2 regions of the Streptomyces sp. TLI_185 genome follow, and region 2 is predicted to be linked to the other one. Evidence: riboswitches for the same ligand, from Rfam matches in the RefSeq annotation. Region 2 holds a riboswitch; the other holds the start of a gene.
What was found. A riboswitch is a leader RNA that binds a small molecule or an ion and turns the genes downstream of it on or off. The one in region 2 is predicted to bind ZMP and ZTP.
Positions count from the first base shown of each region.

Region 1: another riboswitch for ZMP and ZTP. It lies ahead of EDD92_RS29010 (glycine hydroxymethyltransferase); the one in region 2 lies ahead of EDD92_RS45320 (bifunctional 5,10-methylenetetrahydrofolate dehydrogenase/5,10-methenyltetrahydrofolate cyclohydrolase).

Region 1 is NZ_RKRB01000001.1:6,269,483-6,278,371, reverse strand. It holds gene EDD92_RS29045 (FAD-binding oxidoreductase) at 1-736, shown strand, start outside; gene EDD92_RS29040 (decaprenylphospho-beta-D-erythro-pentofuranosid-2-ulose 2-reductase) at 843-1,598, shown strand; gene EDD92_RS29035 (2'-5' RNA ligase family protein) at 1,615-2,193, opposite strand; gene trpS (tryptophan--tRNA ligase) at 2,331-3,344, opposite strand; gene EDD92_RS29025 (RNA polymerase sigma factor) at 3,434-4,036, shown strand; gene EDD92_RS29020 (hypothetical protein) at 4,023-4,985, shown strand; gene EDD92_RS29015 (hypothetical protein) at 5,187-5,825, shown strand; gene EDD92_RS29010 (glycine hydroxymethyltransferase) at 5,881-7,332, opposite strand; ZMP/ZTP riboswitch at 7,376-7,465, opposite strand; gene rocD (ornithine--oxo-acid transaminase) at 7,569-8,774, shown strand.
Region 2 is NZ_RKRB01000001.1:9,863,924-9,872,812, reverse strand. It holds gene EDD92_RS45345 (MFS transporter) at 1-730, shown strand, start outside; gene EDD92_RS45340 (IucA/IucC family siderophore biosynthesis protein) at 730-2,502, shown strand; gene EDD92_RS45335 (type III PLP-dependent enzyme) at 2,499-3,746, shown strand; gene EDD92_RS45330 (hypothetical protein) at 3,844-4,137, opposite strand; gene EDD92_RS45325 (nuclear transport factor 2 family protein) at 4,310-4,675, shown strand; ZMP/ZTP riboswitch at 4,920-5,003, shown strand; gene EDD92_RS45320 (bifunctional 5,10-methylenetetrahydrofolate dehydrogenase/5,10-methenyltetrahydrofolate cyclohydrolase) at 5,026-5,874, shown strand; gene EDD92_RS45315 (CU044_5270 family protein) at 5,875-6,849, opposite strand; gene EDD92_RS45310 (RNA polymerase sigma factor) at 6,842-7,402, opposite strand; gene ctaD (cytochrome c oxidase subunit I) at 7,508-8,889, shown strand, end outside.

The sequences.
Region 1 (8,889 bases), 3.6 Mb from region 2:
GGCCACCGACCACCGCCACCGCTACTCGGTCGCATGGATCGACCTGCTGGCCCGCGGCGCGGCGACGGGACGCGCGGTCCTCACGCGCGCCGACCACGCCCCGCTCGACGCGCTGCCTGCACGCGCGCGTAGAGCGCCACTGGCGTTCCGCACCCGGCAGTTCCCCCCTGCCCCCGCCCACCTCCCGGAGGGCCTGCTCAGCCGCACCACCGTGGGCCTCGTCAACGAGCTCCGGTACCGGAGCGCGCCACGCGCGCGTACCGGCCGGCTGCAGCGGATCTCCACCTTCTTCCACCCCCTGGACGGCGTGCCGCACTGGAACCGCATCTACGGCCGCGGCGGCTTCGTGCAGTACCAGTTGGTCGTCGGACGCGGCCAGGAGGACGCCCTGCGCCGGATCGTGCGGCGCATCTCCGAGCAGCGCTGCCCGTCCTTCCTGGCCGTCCTCAAGCGCTTCGGAGAGGCCGCCCCGGGGTGGCTCTCGTTCCCCGTGCCCGGCTGGACGCTCGCCCTGGACCTCCCAGCGGGCCTGCCCGGCCTCGGCGCCTTCCTCGACGGACTCGACGAGGAGGTCGCCACGGCCGGCGGCCGCGTCTGCCTCGCCAAGGACTCCCGCCTGCGCCCCGAACTCCTCGCCGCGATGTACCCACGCCTCGACGACTTCCGGGCCCTGCGCACGGAACTCGACCCGCGCGCGGTGTTCACGTCAGACCTGTCCCGCCGTCTCGCCCTCTGACGATGCGCTGCGTCGGCCGGGGGCCCGTGGGTTGGCCCCCGGGAGACGCAGCACGTCCGATCCATCCCGCCGTCCCGCCCTCTGGGCACCCATAGGAGCTGCTGTCGTGAAGGACGCCTTCGGCCTCCCCCAGTCCCTGCTCGTCCTCGGCGGTACGTCCGAGATCGCGCTCGCCACGGCCCGCCGCCTCATCGCGCGCCGCACCCGCACGGTGTGGCTCGCGGGACGCCCCTCGCCCGCTCTGGAGCAGGCCGCGGTGCAACTGCGCGGCCACGGTGCCGACGTGCACACCGTCGCCTTCGACGCACTCGACCCCGACGCCCACGAGACCGCCCTGGGCAAGGTCTTCGCGGAGAGCGACGTCGACATGGTGCTGCTCGCCTTCGGGATCCTCGGCGACCAGGCGCGCGACGAGCGCGAGCCGGCCTGGGCGGTGCGCGTCGCACAGACCAACTACACGGGCGCGGTGTCGGCGGCCCTGGTGAGCGCACGCGCGCTGCAGACACAGGGCCACGGCTCGCTGGTGGTGCTCTCCTCGGTCGCCGGCGAGCGGGCCCGCCGCAACAACTTCATCTACGGCTCCAGCAAGGCCGGCCTGGACGTCTTCACACAGGGCCTGGGTGACGCGCTGTACGGCACGGGCGTGCACGTCATGGTCGTACGCCCCGGGTTCGTACGGTCGAAGATGACCGCCGGCCTGGAGGAGACACCGCTTGCGACGACCCCGGAGGCGGTCGCGACGGCCGTCGAACTGGGGCTGCGGCGGCGCTCGGAGACGGTGTGGGTGCCCGGCACGCTGCGCGTGGTGATGTCGGCGCTGCGGCATGTGCCGCGAGGTCTGTTCCGCCGGCTGCCCCTGTAGTCACCGGGCCCGGTGGCTACCGGGTCGGCAGCGAGCCCCGCTCCACGTGCCCGGCCTGCGGCGGCACCACCAAGCCGCCGAAGGTGTACTCCCGCAGCTTGCGCCACACGCCGTCCGCGCCCTGCTCGTAGAGGGCGAAGCCGGTGCACGGCCAGCCGGCCTCGTAGCCCGCGAGCTCCTCGAAGGCGCGGTCCATCGCCTCGTCGTCGATGCCGTGCGCCACCGTGACATGCGGGTGGTACGGGAACTGAAGTTCGCGCGGGACGGGCCCGGAGGGGTCGCGCAGCTGCTTCTGCAGCTGGGTGCAGGCCTCGGCGCCCTCGGCGATCCGCACGTAGACGACGGGCGACAGGGGCCGGAAGGTGCCGGTGCCGGACAGCCGCATCGGGAACGGCCGGCCGCTCGCGGCGACCTCGGTCAGGTGCGCCTCGACGGCCGGCAGGGCGCTGCTGTCGACCTCGGTCGGCGGAAGCAGGGTGACGTGCGTGGGGATGCCGTGAGCAGCGGCGTCGCCGAAGCCCGCGCGCAGCTGTTGGAGCAGGCTGCCGTGAGGCTCCGGGACCGCGATCGACACGCCGATCGTTACGGTCCCCACGTCGTCTCCTGTCGTCGTGACGGTTTTGTTCTCGGCCGTCGGCTATCGACTGTACGGCCACGGCTGTGTCGCGGGCAGGCGCAACCGTAGTGATGTGCAGCGCTCTGCCGAGTGGTACGTGCGTGCGCTGGTGTGCGTCAGTGCTTGGCGGGCAGGAAGCCCACCTTGTCGTACGCCTGGGAGAGGGTCTCCGCGGCGACGGCGCGCGCCTTCTCCGCGCCCTTGGCCAGGATCGAGTCCAGCGTCTCCGAGTCGTCCAGGTACTGCTGTGTGCGCTCCCGGAAGGGCGTCACGAACTCGACCATGACCTCGGCGAGGTCCGTCTTGAGCGCGCCGTACATCTTGCCCTCGTACTCCTGTTCCAGCTCGGTGACCGACTTGCCGGTGAGGGTGGAGTAGATGGTGAGCAGGTTGCTGACGCCGGGCTTGTTCTCGGCGTCGTAGCGGATGACGGTGTCGGTGTCGGTGACGGCGCTCTTGACCTTCTTGGCGGTGGCCTTGGGGTCGTCGAGGAGGTTGATGAGGCCCTTCGGCGTGGACGCCGACTTGCTCATCTTGATCGACGGGTCCTGCAGGTCGTAGATCTTCGCCGTCTCCTTGAGGATGTACGGCTTCGGGATGGTGAAGGTCTCGCCGAAGCGGCCGTTGAAGCGCGTGGCGAGGTCGCGGGTGAGCTCGACGTGCTGGCGCTGGTCCTCGCCGACCGGGACCTCGTTGGCCTGGTAGAGCAGGATGTCGGCGACCTGGAGGATCGGGTACGTGAACAGGCCGACGGACGCGCGGTCGGCGCCCTGCCTGGCGGACTTGTCCTTGAACTGGGTCATGCGGGAGGCCTCGCCGAAGCCGGTGAGGCAGTTCATGACCCAGGCCAGCTGGGCGTGCTCGGGCACATGGCTCTGGACGAAGAGCGTGCAGCGCTCCGGGTCGAGACCGGCCGCGAGCAGCTGGGCGGCGGCGAGCCTGGTGTTGGCGCGCAGCTCGGCCGGGTCCTGCGGAACGGTGATCGCGTGCAGGTCGACGACCATGTAGAACGCGTCGTGGGACTCCTGCAGGGCCACCCACTGGCGGACGGCGCCGAGGTAGTTGCCGAGGTGGAACGAGCCTGCGGTGGGCTGGATTCCGGAGAGCACGCGGGGTCGGTCAGAGGCCATGTTCACCATTCTCTCAGGTCTGTCGAGCCGATCCGGAACTGGTCGGAAACAGGTGGGAACCGATCCATCTGCTGCGGTGTAACAAGAGTGTGAGAACGCGGGAGGGGGGCCGCATCGTCGATGAGGCCGCGGTGATCGCACGCGTACGCGCCGGGGAGCCGGAGGCGTATGCGGAGCTGGTGCGGGCCCATACGGGCATCGCGCTCAGGGCGGCCGCGGCGCTCGGGGCGGGTGCGGACGCGGAGGACGTGGTGCAGCAGGCCTTCGTCAAGGCGTACTGCGCGCTGGGCAGGTTCCGGGACGGTGCCGCCTTCAAGCCGTGGCTGCTGTCGATCGTCGCCAATGAGACGAGGAACACAGTGCGCACGGCGGCGCGGCAGCGCACGCTCGCCGGCCGGGAGGCGGCTTTCGTGGAGGCGGAGCCGCTGATACCGGAATCGGCGGACCCGGCGGTGGCGACGCTGGAGACGGAGCGCCGTGCGGCGCTGCTGTCCGCCCTGGAGAAGCTGAGCGAGGAGCACCGCCTGGTCGTCACCTACCGCTATCTCCTGGAGATGGACGAGTCCGAGACGGCCCAGGCGCTGGGCTGGCCTCGCGGGACGGTCAAGTCCCGCCTGAACCGCGCTCTGCGCAAGCTGGGCCGACTGCTGCCGGATTTCAGGCCTCGGGAAGGAGGTGATGAGCGTGAGTGAGGGACGGGGTGCGTACGACGGTGAGGGCGGCCGTGGTCCGGGGCCGGGCGGGCGTGACCATGGGAGAGGGCGCGAGGACGGCCCTTCCCGGCTGCCGGAGGAGTTGCGGGCGCTGGGCCGGTCACTGGATGCGCCCGGGAGCGACGGCACCGACGGTTCCCTCGGCGCCGAGACGATGGTCGAGCGAGTACTGGGGCAGATACTGGCCGAGCATGTGCCGGTCCCGGTGGCCGAGCCCCGGGGCGGCCGTGAGCGGCTGCGCGTGGTCCGGCGCTGGACCCGGCTGCGGTGGCGCTCGCTGGCCACCGTCCTGTGCGGTCTGCTGACGGTTCTCGTGCTCACGCCTCCGGTGCGGGCCGCGGTCTTCGACTGGTTCGGCTTCGGCGGGGTGGAGGTGCGGTACGACCCGTCGGCGGTGCCCTCGCCGGGCCTCTCGGTGCCGGGCTGCGGCACTTCGGTGTCGCTCGGACAGGCCGGGCACCGGGCGGGTTTCGAGCCGCTGGTGCCCGACGCGCTCGGCGTGCCGGACACGGTGGCGGTGACGAGCGAGCCGCGCGGGCGGTTCCTGGTGAGCCTGTGCTGGCAGGAGGGCGGGCGCACGGTCCGGCTGGACGAGTTCCGTGCCCGGCTGGATCCCGCCTTCACCAAGACCGTCCGCGAGCCGCCGGAGTGGATCGAGCTCGGCCCGAAGCCCTCGACCGACGGCGTGCAGGAGTACGCCCTGTGGTTTCCCCGCCCGCACCTCCTGAGCTTCTGGCTGGTGGACGCGGACGGGAACCGCTTCACCCGCAGGGAGCGGACCGCCGGGCCGACGCTGCTGTGGACCCACCGCCGGGCCGGAGAGGGCGATGTGACGCTGCGGCTTGAGGGGGTGGCGTCCAGGACGCGTGCCGCGGAGATCGCAAGGTCCCTGGAGAAGCCGGTCGAGAGCAACGATTCCTCGAGATAGTGCGCTGAATTAGGAAATAGTGCACTGAGGCAGGAACCTCGCCGGGGCGAGCGGTGTACCAGAAGTGACACGCGGCTCGCGAGCGGGCCGGACGGGGTTACTGGTTGGGGGGACGGGATGCGCAGATGGAGGGGCAGGCTTCGCGAACCGGCGGCGCTGATAGGGGCGTTCGCATCGGCGGCGGCAATGGCCCTGTGCGGAATGCAGGCGACCCCCGCGGCAGCGGAGACACCCACGCTGACGCAGGGCCGGGACGTCCCGGATCTGGCCCTGGTGATGGTGGGCAGCTCGGGGCGGACGAAGGCGGTGCGCTCCGGCGAGCGGGACTTCACCCGCCTGTGGCAGCTGCTGCTGCCGATGGACTCGGGCACGGAGCGGGTGCCGGAAGCCTGGGAGGAAGGCCGGTATCCGCCGGTTCGGCTCACCGTGATCTGGGGTCTGACGGGGATCGGTGGCTGGCCTCTGACGAACGGGCCTCCGGACGGTGACGTGGCCATCGAACGACAGGACCAGCTGCTGGTGGCGGCGGACGGCACACCGTGGGTGCGCTCGGATCCGGCACCTGAGGTGGAGGACGACGACATCCGCTGGCACCGGGCACCGCGCTCCGTCTTCGACCGGCTGCACCGGCAGGGACTGCTCGGCATGTCCTGGAAGGAGGCCTTCGCTGACGGCGAGGCGTCCGGTGGGCATGCATCCGGCTCCCGGTGGGCGGTGCCGGGGGTGGCCGTGGGCCTGGTGGTCGGCGCCGGAGGCACGCTGCTGATACGCCGCGCGGCGGCCCGGCAGGGTGCCGGACCGCCGCGGGAGGAGCCACGACAGGAGCTCATCGATCTCTGAGCATCACCGATCTCCGAACGTCGTCGATCTTTGAGAACTCAAGAGAGTGCGGGGTTCAGCCCAGGTCGATCTCCGGGTACAGCGGGAAGCCGGCCACGAGGTCGGTGGCGCGGCGCGAGATCTCGTCCGCGATCTTCGGGTCGAGGACGTGCTGGGCCTTGGAAGGGGCGCCCGACTTGGTGGTGCCCGGCTCGGTGGTGGTGAGGACGCGGTCGATGAGGCCCGCGACCTCGTCCATCTCGGCGGTGCCCAGGCCACGTGTGGTCAGCGCGGGGGTGCCGATGCGGATGCCGGAGGTGTACCAGGCGCCGTTGGGGTCGGCGGGGATGGCGTTGCGGTTCGTGACGATGCCCGAGTCGAGCAGGGCCGCCTCGGCCTGGCGGCCGCTGAGTCCGTAGGAGGTGGCCACGTCGATGAGGTTGAGGTGGTTGTCGGTACCGCCGGTGACGAGGGTGGCGCCCCGGCGCATCAGGCCCTCCGCCAGCGCACGCGAGTTGTCGACGATGCGCTGGGCGTAGTCCTGGAAGGAGGGCTGACGCGCCTCGGCGAAGGCGACGGCCTTGGCGGCCATGACGTGCGGGAGCGGGCCACCGAGGACCATCGGGCAGCCTCGGTCGACCTGGTCCTTGAGGGAGTCGTCGCACAGGACCATGCCGCCGCGCGGGCCGCGCAGCGACTTGTGGGTGGTGGTGGTGACGATCTGGGCGTGCGGGACCGGGTCGAAGTCGCCGGTCAGCACCTTGCCCGCGACCAGACCGGCGAAGTGCGCCATGTCCACCATCAGGGTCGCGCCGACCTCGTCGGCGATCTCACGCATGATGCGGAAGTTCACGAGACGGGGGTAGGCGGAGTAGCCGGCGACGATGATCAGCGGCTTGAACGCGCGGGCGGAGACGCGCAGGGCTTCGTAGTCGATGAGGCCGGTGGCGGGGTCGGTGCCGTAGGAGCGCTGGTCGAACATCTTGCCGGAGATGTTCGGGCGGAAGCCGTGGGTGAGGTGACCGCCGGCGTCCAGGGACATGCCGAGCATGCGCTGGTTGCCGAAGGCCTGACGGAGTTCGGCCCAGTCGGCGTCGGTGAGGTCGTTGACCTGGCGGACGCCGGCCTTCTCCAGCGCGGGGACCTCGACGCGCTGGGCGAGGACCGACCAGAAGGCGACGAGGTTGGCGTCGATGCCGGAGTGCGGCTGGACGTAGGCGTGGCGGGCGCCGAAGAGCTCCTTGGCATGCTCGGCGGCGAGGGACTCGACGGTGTCGACGTTGCGGCAGCCGGCGTAGAAGCGGCGGCCGATGGTGCCCTCGGCGTACTTGTCGCTGAACCAGTTGCCCATCGCGAGGAGGGTGGCCGGGGAGGCGTAGTTCTCGGAGGCGATCAGCTTGAGCATCTCGCGCTGGTCGTGGACCTCCTGGCCGATGGCATCGGCGACGCGCGGCTCGACGGCGCGGATCACGTCGAGGGCGGCACGGAAGGCGGTGGACTCGGTGGAGAGGGGCTGCTGCTCTGACATGTCGTCGGCCTCCGGGTGGCGTGGCTCGAAGCGTTCACGGTTCACGGTCGGCCCAGGCGCACGGCACTCGCTCACTCCCAGGCCGCTCCCCGATGGTCGTTCCCATCCCAGCGCGCCAGTCACGGCCCGCACGTCAGCCTACCGGGCGCGCCGGAACGCAGAGGTCCCGCGTCCACCATGCGGGCGAGGATAAGAAGGGGGCACCCTCACAGCATCTGGCACCTTCGGGAGATTCCGTGACCGCTACGGAGACGCTCATCGCCGCCGCCGACGCGCACAGCGCGCACAACTACGACCCCCTGCCCGTGGTCGTCGCCACCGCGGACGGGGCGTGGATGACGGATGTGGAGGGGAGGCGGTATCTGGACCTGCTGGCCGGTTACTCGGCGCTCAACTTCGGCCATCGCAACAGGCGGCTGGTGGAGGCGGCGAAGGCGCAGCTGGAGCGGGTGACGCTGACGTCGAGGGCGTTTCATCACGACCGGTTCGCGGCCTTCTGCTCCGAGCTCGCCGACCTGTGCGGGATGGAGCTGGTGCTGCCGATGAACACCGGCGCGGAAGCGGTCGAGACGGCAGTGAAGACGGCCCGGAAGTGGGGCTACCGGATCAAGGGCGTGCCCGCGGAGATGGCGAAGATCGTGGTCGCGGGCAACAACTTCCACGGCCGGACGACGACCCTCGTCAGCTTCTCCACCGACCCGGAGGCACGGGCGGACTTCGGTCCGTACACGCCGGGCTTCGAGATCGTGCCGTACGGGGACCTGACGGCGATGCGGTCGGCGGTCACGGAGAACACGGTGGCCGTGCTGCTGGAGCCGATCCAGGGCGAGGCGGGGGTACTGGTGCCGCCGACCGGTTATCTGCCGGCGGTGCGCGAGCTGACGCGTGAGCGGAACGTGCTGTTCGTGGCGGACGAGATCCAGTCCGGGCTGGGGCGCACCGGCAAGACCTTCGCGTGCGAGCACGAGGGTGTGGTGCCGGATGTGTATGTGCTCGGCAAGGCGCTGGGCGGCGGGATCGTGCCGGTGTCGGCGGTGGTGTCGTCGGCCGATGTGCTCGGAGTGTTCCGGCCCGGTGAGCACGGTTCGACGTTCGGTGGGAATCCACTGGCCTGTGCGGTGGCGCTGGAGGTGATCGCGATGCTGCGGACGGGCGAGTTCCAGGCGCGGTCCGCGGAGCTGGGGAGTCATCTGCACCGGGAACTGGGGGCGTTGACGGGCACGGGGCGGGTGAAGGCGGTGCGCGGGCGGGGGCTGTGGGCGGGCGTCGACATCGCGCCGCAGTACGGCACGGGGCGGGAGGTGTCCGAGAAGCTGATGGAGCGAGGGGTGCTGGTGAAGGACACGCACGGGCCGACGGTGCGGATCGCACCGCCGTTGGTGATCGGGAAGGAGGACCTGGACTGGGGGCTCGCGCAGTTGCGGGCCGTGCTCGGGATCTGAGCCGCTCGGCGGGGGCCCGGCGTGCTGCCGTGCGGCGTCTGTTTCGGCCTCCGGGACCTTCGGCCCTCGACGCAGGGCCGCGGAGGTCGGGAGACTCGGGCGGTACGGGCGCATA
Region 2 (8,889 bases):
CGTGGTCGGCTCGCTGTCGGGCTGGCTGTCCCCGCACCGCCAGTACGCCCTGCTCGCCGTACTGCCGCTGGGCGCTGCCCTGTTGCTCGCCGCGCTGCCCGAACCGGAGCCTGCCGCACAGGAGTCGGCGAACGCCCCCAAGACGACTTGCGCGGCCGAGCCGCCGCTGGTCTCCCTCAAGGCCCTGTACGCCTTGGAGTTCGCCTTCGTCTTCTCCACCGTCATCTCCTTCCCGTACCTCATCGCTCTCGTCGACGATCGTCTCCCGGGCACCTCACCGACCCTGTCCGGCGTGCTGTTCGCCCTCCCCCACCTGTGCTACCTGGTGTCGGCGCTGGCCGTGCACTCCGCCTTCCACAGCCGCCCCCGCACCGGGCTCGCGCTCGGCTTCGCCTTCATCGCGCTCGGGCTCGCCGGGCACGGGATCGCCGGCTCCCTGCCGACGCTGATCGCCGTACGGCTGCTGCTGGGCGCGGGCCTCACGCTCGGCCTGGTGTGTCTGTCGGTGCTGGCCGCCGACTGCGCCAAGGGCCGGGCGCCGGGCGGGATGTTCGGCTCGCTGGAGTTCTTCTCCAAGGCCGGCGCGGTCGCCGCAGGAGTGGCCGCGGCGGCGGGCAGCGCCCGCTTCGGCCCGGCCGCACCGGTGCTGACCGGCAGCGCGGCCGCCGCCGTCACCGTACTGGCCACTTTCCTCCCCCCGCTGACCCCCCGCACCCGCAGGAGCCGCTGATGCCCTCGCTGATCCGTCCGCAGACCTCGTCCGGGGGGACCGCCATCTCGCTTTGCCCGCCCGGGAGTACCGCAGCGCCCGCCGAGCTTCCCTCCGCCGACGACGCGGTGGCCCACACGCTCCTCAACTGCCTGCTGCGCGAGGTGTCGGGCCCCGAGCACCAGTCGGTCGTCGCCGACGGCCGGCTGCTGCTGCGGCTGCCCCGCCGCGGAGTGCTGCTGCGGGTCGCGCTGCGCCGCACCTCCCTGCTGGGCGCGCACCGGTTCAGCGGCCCCGTGAGCGAACAGGGCGAGGACGGCTGGTCGGAGGTGGACTGGCGGCGCCTGGCCGAGTACACGCACGACGAGCTGTCGCTGCGCACGGGCGTGCGCAACGAGGAGTTCCTGGAGCAGATCGCCTCCAGCCACGACGCCATCACCACCGCACTCGCCGCCACGCGTCCCGCCCGCCTCCCGGACGACCGGCTCTCCGCCTACCTGGCCTCCGAGCAGTCGCTGCTGTTCGGACACCGCTTCCACCCCACGCCCAAGGCCCGCACCGGCGACCCGCGCGCCTGGTCCGCGTACGCTCCCGAGGTCGGTGCCTCCTTCCCGCTGCGGCACCTCGCCGTCCGCGCCCACCTGATCGCCGAGGAGTCGGCGGACCCGTCGGCGACCGCCCCGCTGGACGGACTGCGCACGGACGTACCGGAGGGCTACCGGCTGCTGCCCGCCCACCCCTGGCAGTACGAGACGCTCAAGGCCCACCCGGCCCTGCGCGCCGCCCTCGACCGCGGCGACATCCTCGACCTGGGCCCCGGCGGGCAGCCCTTCACGGCCACCGCCTCGGTGCGCACCCTGTACGACGGGGAGACCTTCCTCAAGTTCAGCCTGAACGTCCGCATCACCAACTGCCTGCGCAAGAACAGCAGTTACGAGCTGTCCGGCGCCGTCGCCCTGACCGGCGTGCTGGCCCCGGCACTCGCCGACCTGGCCGACCGCTTCCCCGGCAGCGCCGTGCTGCGTGAGCCGGCCTACCGCACGCTGGCCCTGCCCGGCCCGGACGGCACCCCCGACCGCGACCTGTTCGAGGGGTTCGGCGTCATCGTCCGCGAGGGCCTGCCGCGCCGCCTCGCCCCGGGCACGGTCCCCCTGCTCGCGGCGGCCGTCGCCGACGAGTACCCGACCGGCGCCGCCCACATCTCCCGCCTCCTCGACGGAGCGGACGTCCGCACGACCCTCGCCTGGTGGTCCTCGTATCTCGACCTGCTCGTCCCACCCGTGCTCGCCGCCTACTTCGACCACGGCCTGGTCCTGGAACCCCACCTGCAGAACGTCCTGGTGTGCGTCGACGGCGACGGCATGCCCGCCCAGGTCCTCTTCCGCGACCTGGAGGGCACCAAGCTGGTCCCCGACCATCACGCCGACACGTTGGCCTCGCTGCCGCCCGACGTCGCGGGCCCCATGACGTACGACGCGCAGCGCGGCTGGGACAGGGTCGTGTACTGCTTGCTCGTCAACCACATTGCCGAGTTGCTCGCCGCCCTCGCCGACCTGCACCCGCAGGCGGAGGCGGCACTGTGGGCCCGGGTGCGGGCCACGCTCCAGACGTATGCCGACCGCCACGGCTGCCCGCCGAGGCTCGCCGCCCTGCTCGCCGGGGTGCCGCTGCCCGCCAAGGCCAACCTGCTGACCCGCTGGGAACGCAAGGCGGACCGGGACGCCGGCTACGTCCGGCTGCCGTCCCCGCTCGCCGAGGACATCCTGCGCGACACGACCGGGAGCACCCGATGACCGACCCGACGCCCGCGGTCCGCGACCGCGTCCTGTCCCTGGCCTGCGCCGAACTGCCCGCGTACATCTACGACTTGGCGGCCCTGCGTGCCCATGCCGCCGCCGTCCGGGCCGCACTGCCCGAGCGGGTCGAGGTGTACTACGCCGCCAAGGCCAACCCGGAGCCGGAGGTCCTCGGCACGCTCGGCCCGTACGTCGACGGCTACGAGGTCTCCTCGGGCGGTGAACTCGCCCACGTCGCCAAGGCGGTCCCGGACCGGCCGCTCGCCTTCGGCGGTCCCGGCAAGACGCCGGACGAGGTGCGGGCCGCACTGGAGCTCGGCGTCGACCGGTTCCATGTGGAGAGCGAGTACGAGCTGCGCATGCTGGCCGAGCTGGCGCGGACGTGCGCGCCGGGGCGGCGGGTGGCGGTGCTGGTTCGCGTCAATCTTCCGGTCGCGGACGGGGCGCTGGCGGGCAGCTCCCTGGCGATGGGGGGCCGTCCGACCCCGTTCGGCCTGGACCCGGCACAGGCCGTCGACGTCATCCGGGCGCTCGCCGACGGGACGTACCCGCATCTCGAACTGCGAGGCGTGCACGCGCACTTGGCCAGTGGCCTGGAGGCGGCGGAACAGCTGGCGGTGGCCGAATCCGTGGTGTCCTGGGCGACGGGCCTCGGTGTTCCGCTCGCCGAGGTCAACGTCGGCGGCGGCATGACCGTCGACTACACGGACCCGGAGCGCCGCTTCGACTGGTCCGGGTACGGCAGCGGTCTCGCCCGTCTGACCGAGGCACACCCTGAGCTGACTCTGCGCATCGAGCCGGGGCGGGCGCTGACGGCGTACTGCGGCTGGTACGCCACCGAGGTGCTGGACGTGAAGCGCAGTCACGGCGAGGAGTTCGCGGTGGTCCGCGGTGGCACCCACCACCTGCGGACCCCGGCGACGAAGGGGCACGACCAGCCCTGCTCCGTGCTGAAGGTGGATGCCTGGCCGCACCCGTGGCCGCGGTCGGCCGCCGAAGGCGAGCGAAGCGAGATGGGGGTCTCCCCGGACGAGGACTGCGGGAAGGTCACCCTCGCCGGGCAGCTGTGCACACCGAAGGACGTCCTGGCGCGCCGAGTACCCGCGCCGGGGCTCAGGGCCGGCGACCGGGTGGTGTTCTCGCTGGCGGGCGCCTATGCGTGGAACATCTCCCACCACGACTTCCTGATGCACCCCCGGCCGGGTTTCCACTTCCTCAACCCTTCAACCGCAGGGCTGTGATCAGGTCCCCGGCACAGTCACCGGCACAGCGAAAGGGCCGCCCCGAGAGGGGCGGCCCTTTCGCTGTGGGGGGAGGTTTCGATGCGGCGTCGGCGTGTTACAGGGCCCCAGGCAGCCCGCCGGCGGCTCCCATGCGGGCGACCCGGTCCAGCTGCTCGAGGTTGTTGAGGCGGTTCAGGTGCTGCAGCTGCTCGGAGGGGCGCGGCACCTGGGCCCTGCGCTCCGCGGGGATTCCGCTCTGGGCGAGCGAGTCGAGCGTGGAGATCGGGTTGAGCTCGCTCGCGTCCTTGTTCTGGATGGTCGCGTCGGACGCACAGGCAAGCGGCGCGGCAAGGGCGGTGATTCCTGCGGCGAGACCAACGGCAGCGACGATACGTCGTGTTGAGATCATGCTTCCCACAACGGCACCGGGCCTGCGGCGGTCACGGCCGCGCCACGCCACTCACCCATCAGGGGCAGTGCTCCGGCTGCGCTTGCCGAGCCTGCCGCGGCGGAGGAGTCTCGGAGGAGAGGTCCTTCGCGGCCCGCAGCTCCTCGGGTCGCGGCCCTCGAAGGAGGTCATCATGGGCACCACGGCAACTCCCGGCTTCAACGCCGACACCCTGCGCAAGGGGGTCGAAGGACACACTGCGGCGGATCTTCTGTCGCTCTATGCGGACGACGCGCAGATACGCATCGTGGACCGCAACACCCAGCCCAGCCAGCCCAAGGTTCTGCGCGGTCGCCAGGAGATCGGCGCAATGTTCGAGGACATCTACAGCCGTGACATGACGCACAAAATGGACCAGTGCATCGTTCAGGGCGACCATGCCGCCTACAGCCAGTCCTGCCAGTACTCGGACGGGACCCGGGTCCTGGCCGAGTCGATGATCACGCTGCGCGACGGAAAGATCACCGATGAGGTCCTGATCCAGGCATGGGACGAGTAGGAGGCAGAACCGCGAGGGTCCAGGTCACCACCCGGTTGACCTGGACCTTCTCGGCCCGTGCGGCACTGGGACGGGTGCGTCCGGCCCGGCCTCGGACGGGCACGGCACAACAGCTGGCGCTGGTGGCTCTGCTGCGGTCGGTGCTGAGATCGAGACGGTCACGCCCGCTTCGTACTGCGCGAAGACGGCGTGTCCTGCACCGGTGAGAGCGGCTCCTGACCGCCGTGGCGGCTCGGTTACTCTGAGGGCGGGCCGTGACTGGCGCTGAGGTGGAGCACCACCGGGGAGCGGCCACGCGGAGTCGATGCCGTGCGCCTGGGCGATCCGTCAAACCAGCCCAGGAGTGGATCATGTCGCAGGCCCGGCTCATGGATGGCACCTCTCTTGCCCGGCGCATCGTCGACGACACCGCCAAGCGGGCGGCCGACCTCACCCACCGGACCGGAACGGCGCCCTGTCTGGCCACGGTTCTGGTCGGCGAGGACCCCGCCTCCGTCACCTACGTCCGGATGAAGCGGAACCGCTGCCGCAAGGCCGGTATCGAGTCGCGCCAGGTGGAACTTCCCGCCGCCACGACCACCGAGGAACTCGTCGACACCCTGCGCTCGCTGTCGAGCGACCCGGGCGTGCACGGCATTCTGCTGCAGCACCCGATGGGCGAGCACATCGACGAGCGGGCCGCGTTCGAGGCGATCGCGCCCGAGAAGGACGTCGACGGCGTCACCTTCGCGTCCTTCGCGACGATGAGCTTCGGCCTGCCCGGCTTCGTGTCGTGCACGCCGGGCGGGATCATGCGGCTGCTCGACGAGTACGACGTCGAGCCGTCCGGGAAGCGGGCCGTGGTCGTGGGCCGCAGCGCCATCCTCGGCAAGCCGGCCGGCATGCTGCTGCTCGCCCGCGACGCGACGGTGACGTACTGCCACTCCCGTACCCGGGACCTGTCCTCGGTCGTACGGGAGGCGGACATCGTGGTCGCCGCCGTGGGGCGGCCGCGGTTGATCCGGGGCGAGGACCTCAAGCCCGGCGCGGTCGTGATCGACGCCGGCTACAACCCCGGCAACGTCGGTGACGTCGACTTCGACTCCGCCGTGGAGCGGGCCGGTCTGATCACTCCGGTGCCGGGCGGTGTCGGTCCCATGACGATCGCCACGCTGCTGGAGCAGACCGTCGAGGCCGCCGCCCGGCAGCTCGGGGTGTGATCAGCGCATCCAGGCGCTGTACGACTCGACGTCGCCGGCTTTGACGCCGTATTCGTGCTCGGGCTTGGTGAAGACGGTCTCCAGGCCGAGGACGGCACCGGTGGACGGCTGCATGATCAGCATTCGGCGGTAGCCGGCGCCCTCGTACTCGTACGCCTGGCCGCGCCGCCCGAGCCGGTCCGTGACCTGGCCGACCGGCCGCAGTCCCTCGGTGCCCGCGAGGAGCCCGGCCAGCGTCGCGGACTCGCGGGCGCCGAGGGTCCAGTGGTCGAGCAACACCGCGACTGCGTCGAGGAGTTCGGGGGTAGTCAGCCGGGTGTGGGTGTACGCGGCCTCCTGGAGGTAGGCCCGCAGCCGCGCCGGGTCGTTCGGCGGCGGCGACTCGGGCGGCGCGTCGCTCCAGCTGGGCGGATAGGTCTGCCTGCTGATGACGTGGCCGTCCTCGACCAGGTGCGGATCGCCGCCGTCGTCGCGGAGCACCGGCCGGCCGGGGTGTTGCGGGTCGGTCGCCACGACGAGCTCGGTATGACTGCCGTCGGCCTTCCAGCGCACGACGCGCTCCTCCGGGAGCGTCACGGGGGGCTTGGCGTCGCTCATGCCCATGCTCCAGGACTGCACATGCGTACCCTTGCGCAGCTGCGGCGCACTCTCCGCCGTGGCCTGGCGCTGCGCGCGGTCGGCCAGTTCCTGAAGAGGTACGGGGGTGGAGTCGGCCTGGACGACCAGCGGGCGGGGCGCCGCGACCGCGGGGGTGGTGCTCGGGCCGCCGAGCAGCAGCGTCAGCGCGGTCGCGGCGACGACGGCGGTGGCCGCGAGGCTCCAGACAACCCGGGTGCGGCGGCGGCCCTTGGGGCGTTCGTGCAGCAGCCGGTTGAGCCGGCGTTCGGCGTCGTGGTCGAGGGGGCCGTCGCCGTAGTGGGGGCCGTCGACGGGCACCGGGTTGGCGCGACGCAGGAGTTCGAGTTCGTCAGCCATGGCCGTGTTCCTTCGAGGGGGTCGCGTCGGCGGAGGTCGCGGTGGGGCGCGAAGGCCCCATGCGGTCTATCTCGGCTCTCAGCCGGCGCCGGGCGCGGTGCAGCCGCATCGATGCGGCCCTTGTGCCGCAGCCGAGGGCGACGGCGACCTCGTCCACGCCCAGTTCCTCCCATGCCGTCAGGCGCAGCACCTCCTGGTCGGCCTCGGACAGGCGGCCCAGGGCGTCGTGCACCCAGGCGCCCGGGGTGTCCGCGTCGGGGCTCGCCACGATCTGCCGGCCGTGCGCGGTCTCGTCGTTGCCCAGCCGGTCGACCAGCCGGCGGCGCCGCCCGTAGCCGCGTACCGCGTTCGCCAGGCAGTTGCGTGCCACGCCGTACAGCCAGGGCAGCGGGGACCCGGGCAGGTCGGCCCGGCGTCGCCAGGCGACCGTGAACACCTCCGCCACCACTTCCTCCACCTCGCTGGTCCGCCCGTCCAGTCGCCGCGCGACATAGCGGCTGACCGCCCAGTAGTGCTCGCGATAGGCAGCGGCGAAGATCTCGTCGTTGCTCATGTCCCGTTCGTGTCCGGCACCATCCGGATCGTCACACCCGTTTCCGTGATTCTCCTCGCGTCACTTGAGTGTGACCGGCGTGCCCGGACCGGACACAGGCGGGGCATGAGGCACCTCAAGTGGCTGACGACCACTGATCACAAGACGATCGGAACGCTGTATCTGGTCACGTCGTTCGCGTTCTTCCTGGTCGGCGGTGTGATGGCGCTGCTCATGCGCGCCGAGCTGGCCCGTCCGGGCCTGCAGATCATGTCGAACGAGCAGTTCAACCAGGCGTTCACGATGCACGGCACGATCATGCTGCTGATGTTCGCGACGCCGCTGTTCTCGGGCTTCGCCAACTGGATCATGCCGCTGCAGATCGGCGCCCCGGATGTGGCCTTCCCCCGGCTGAACATGCTGGCGTACTGGCTCTATCTCTTCGGCTCGACCATCGCCGTCGGCGGCTTCCTCACCCCGCAGGGCGCGGCCGACTTCGGCTGGTTCGCCTACTCCCCGCTGTCGGACGCCGTCCGCAGCCCGGGCATCGGCGCCGACCTGTGGATCATGGGTCTGGCCTTCTCCGGCTTCGGCACGATCCTCGGTGCGGTCAACTTCATCACCACCATCATCTGCATGCGCGCGCCCGGCATGACCATGTTCCGCATGCCGATCTTCACGTGGAACGTGCTGCTGACCGGTGTTCTCGTGCTCCTGGCCTTCCCGGTGTTGGCCGCGGCCCTGTTCGCCCTGGAGGCGGACCGCAAATTCGGTGCGCACGTCTTCGACGCGGCCAATGGCGGCGCCCTGCTGTGGCAACACCTCTTCTGGTTCTTCGGCCATCCGGAGGTGTACATCATCGCGCTGCCGTTCTTCGGCATCATCAGCGAAGTGATCCCGGTGTTCTCCCGCAAGCCGATGTTCGGCTACATGGGCCTGATCGGCGCGACCATCGCCATCGCGGGTCTGTCGGTGACCGTGTGGGCCCACCACATGTACGTCACCGGCGGTGTACTGCTCCCGTTCTTCTCCTTCATGACGTTCCTCATCGCCGTCCCGACCGGCGTGAAGTTCTTCAACTGGATCGGAACGATGTGGAAGGGGTCCCTGTCCTTCGAGACCCCGATGCTCTGGGCGACGGGCTTCCTGGTCACGTTCGTCTTCGGCGGCCTGACCGGCGTGATGCTCGCCTCGCCGCCGCTGGACTTCCCGACCTCCGACACCTACTTCGTCGTCGCCCATTTCCATTACGTCATCTTCGGCACCGTCGTGTTCGCGATGTTCTCCGGATTCCATTTCTGGTGGCCCAAGTTCACCGGCAAGATGCTCGACGAGCGCCTCGGGAAGATCACCTTCTGGACGCTGTTCATCGGCTTCCACGGCACCTTCCTGGTCCAGCACTGGCTGGGTGTGAACGGAATGCAGCGGCGGATTCCCGACTATCTGGCGGTGGAGGGCCTGACGACGCTCAACACGGTGTCGACGATCTTCTCTTTCCTCCTCGGAAT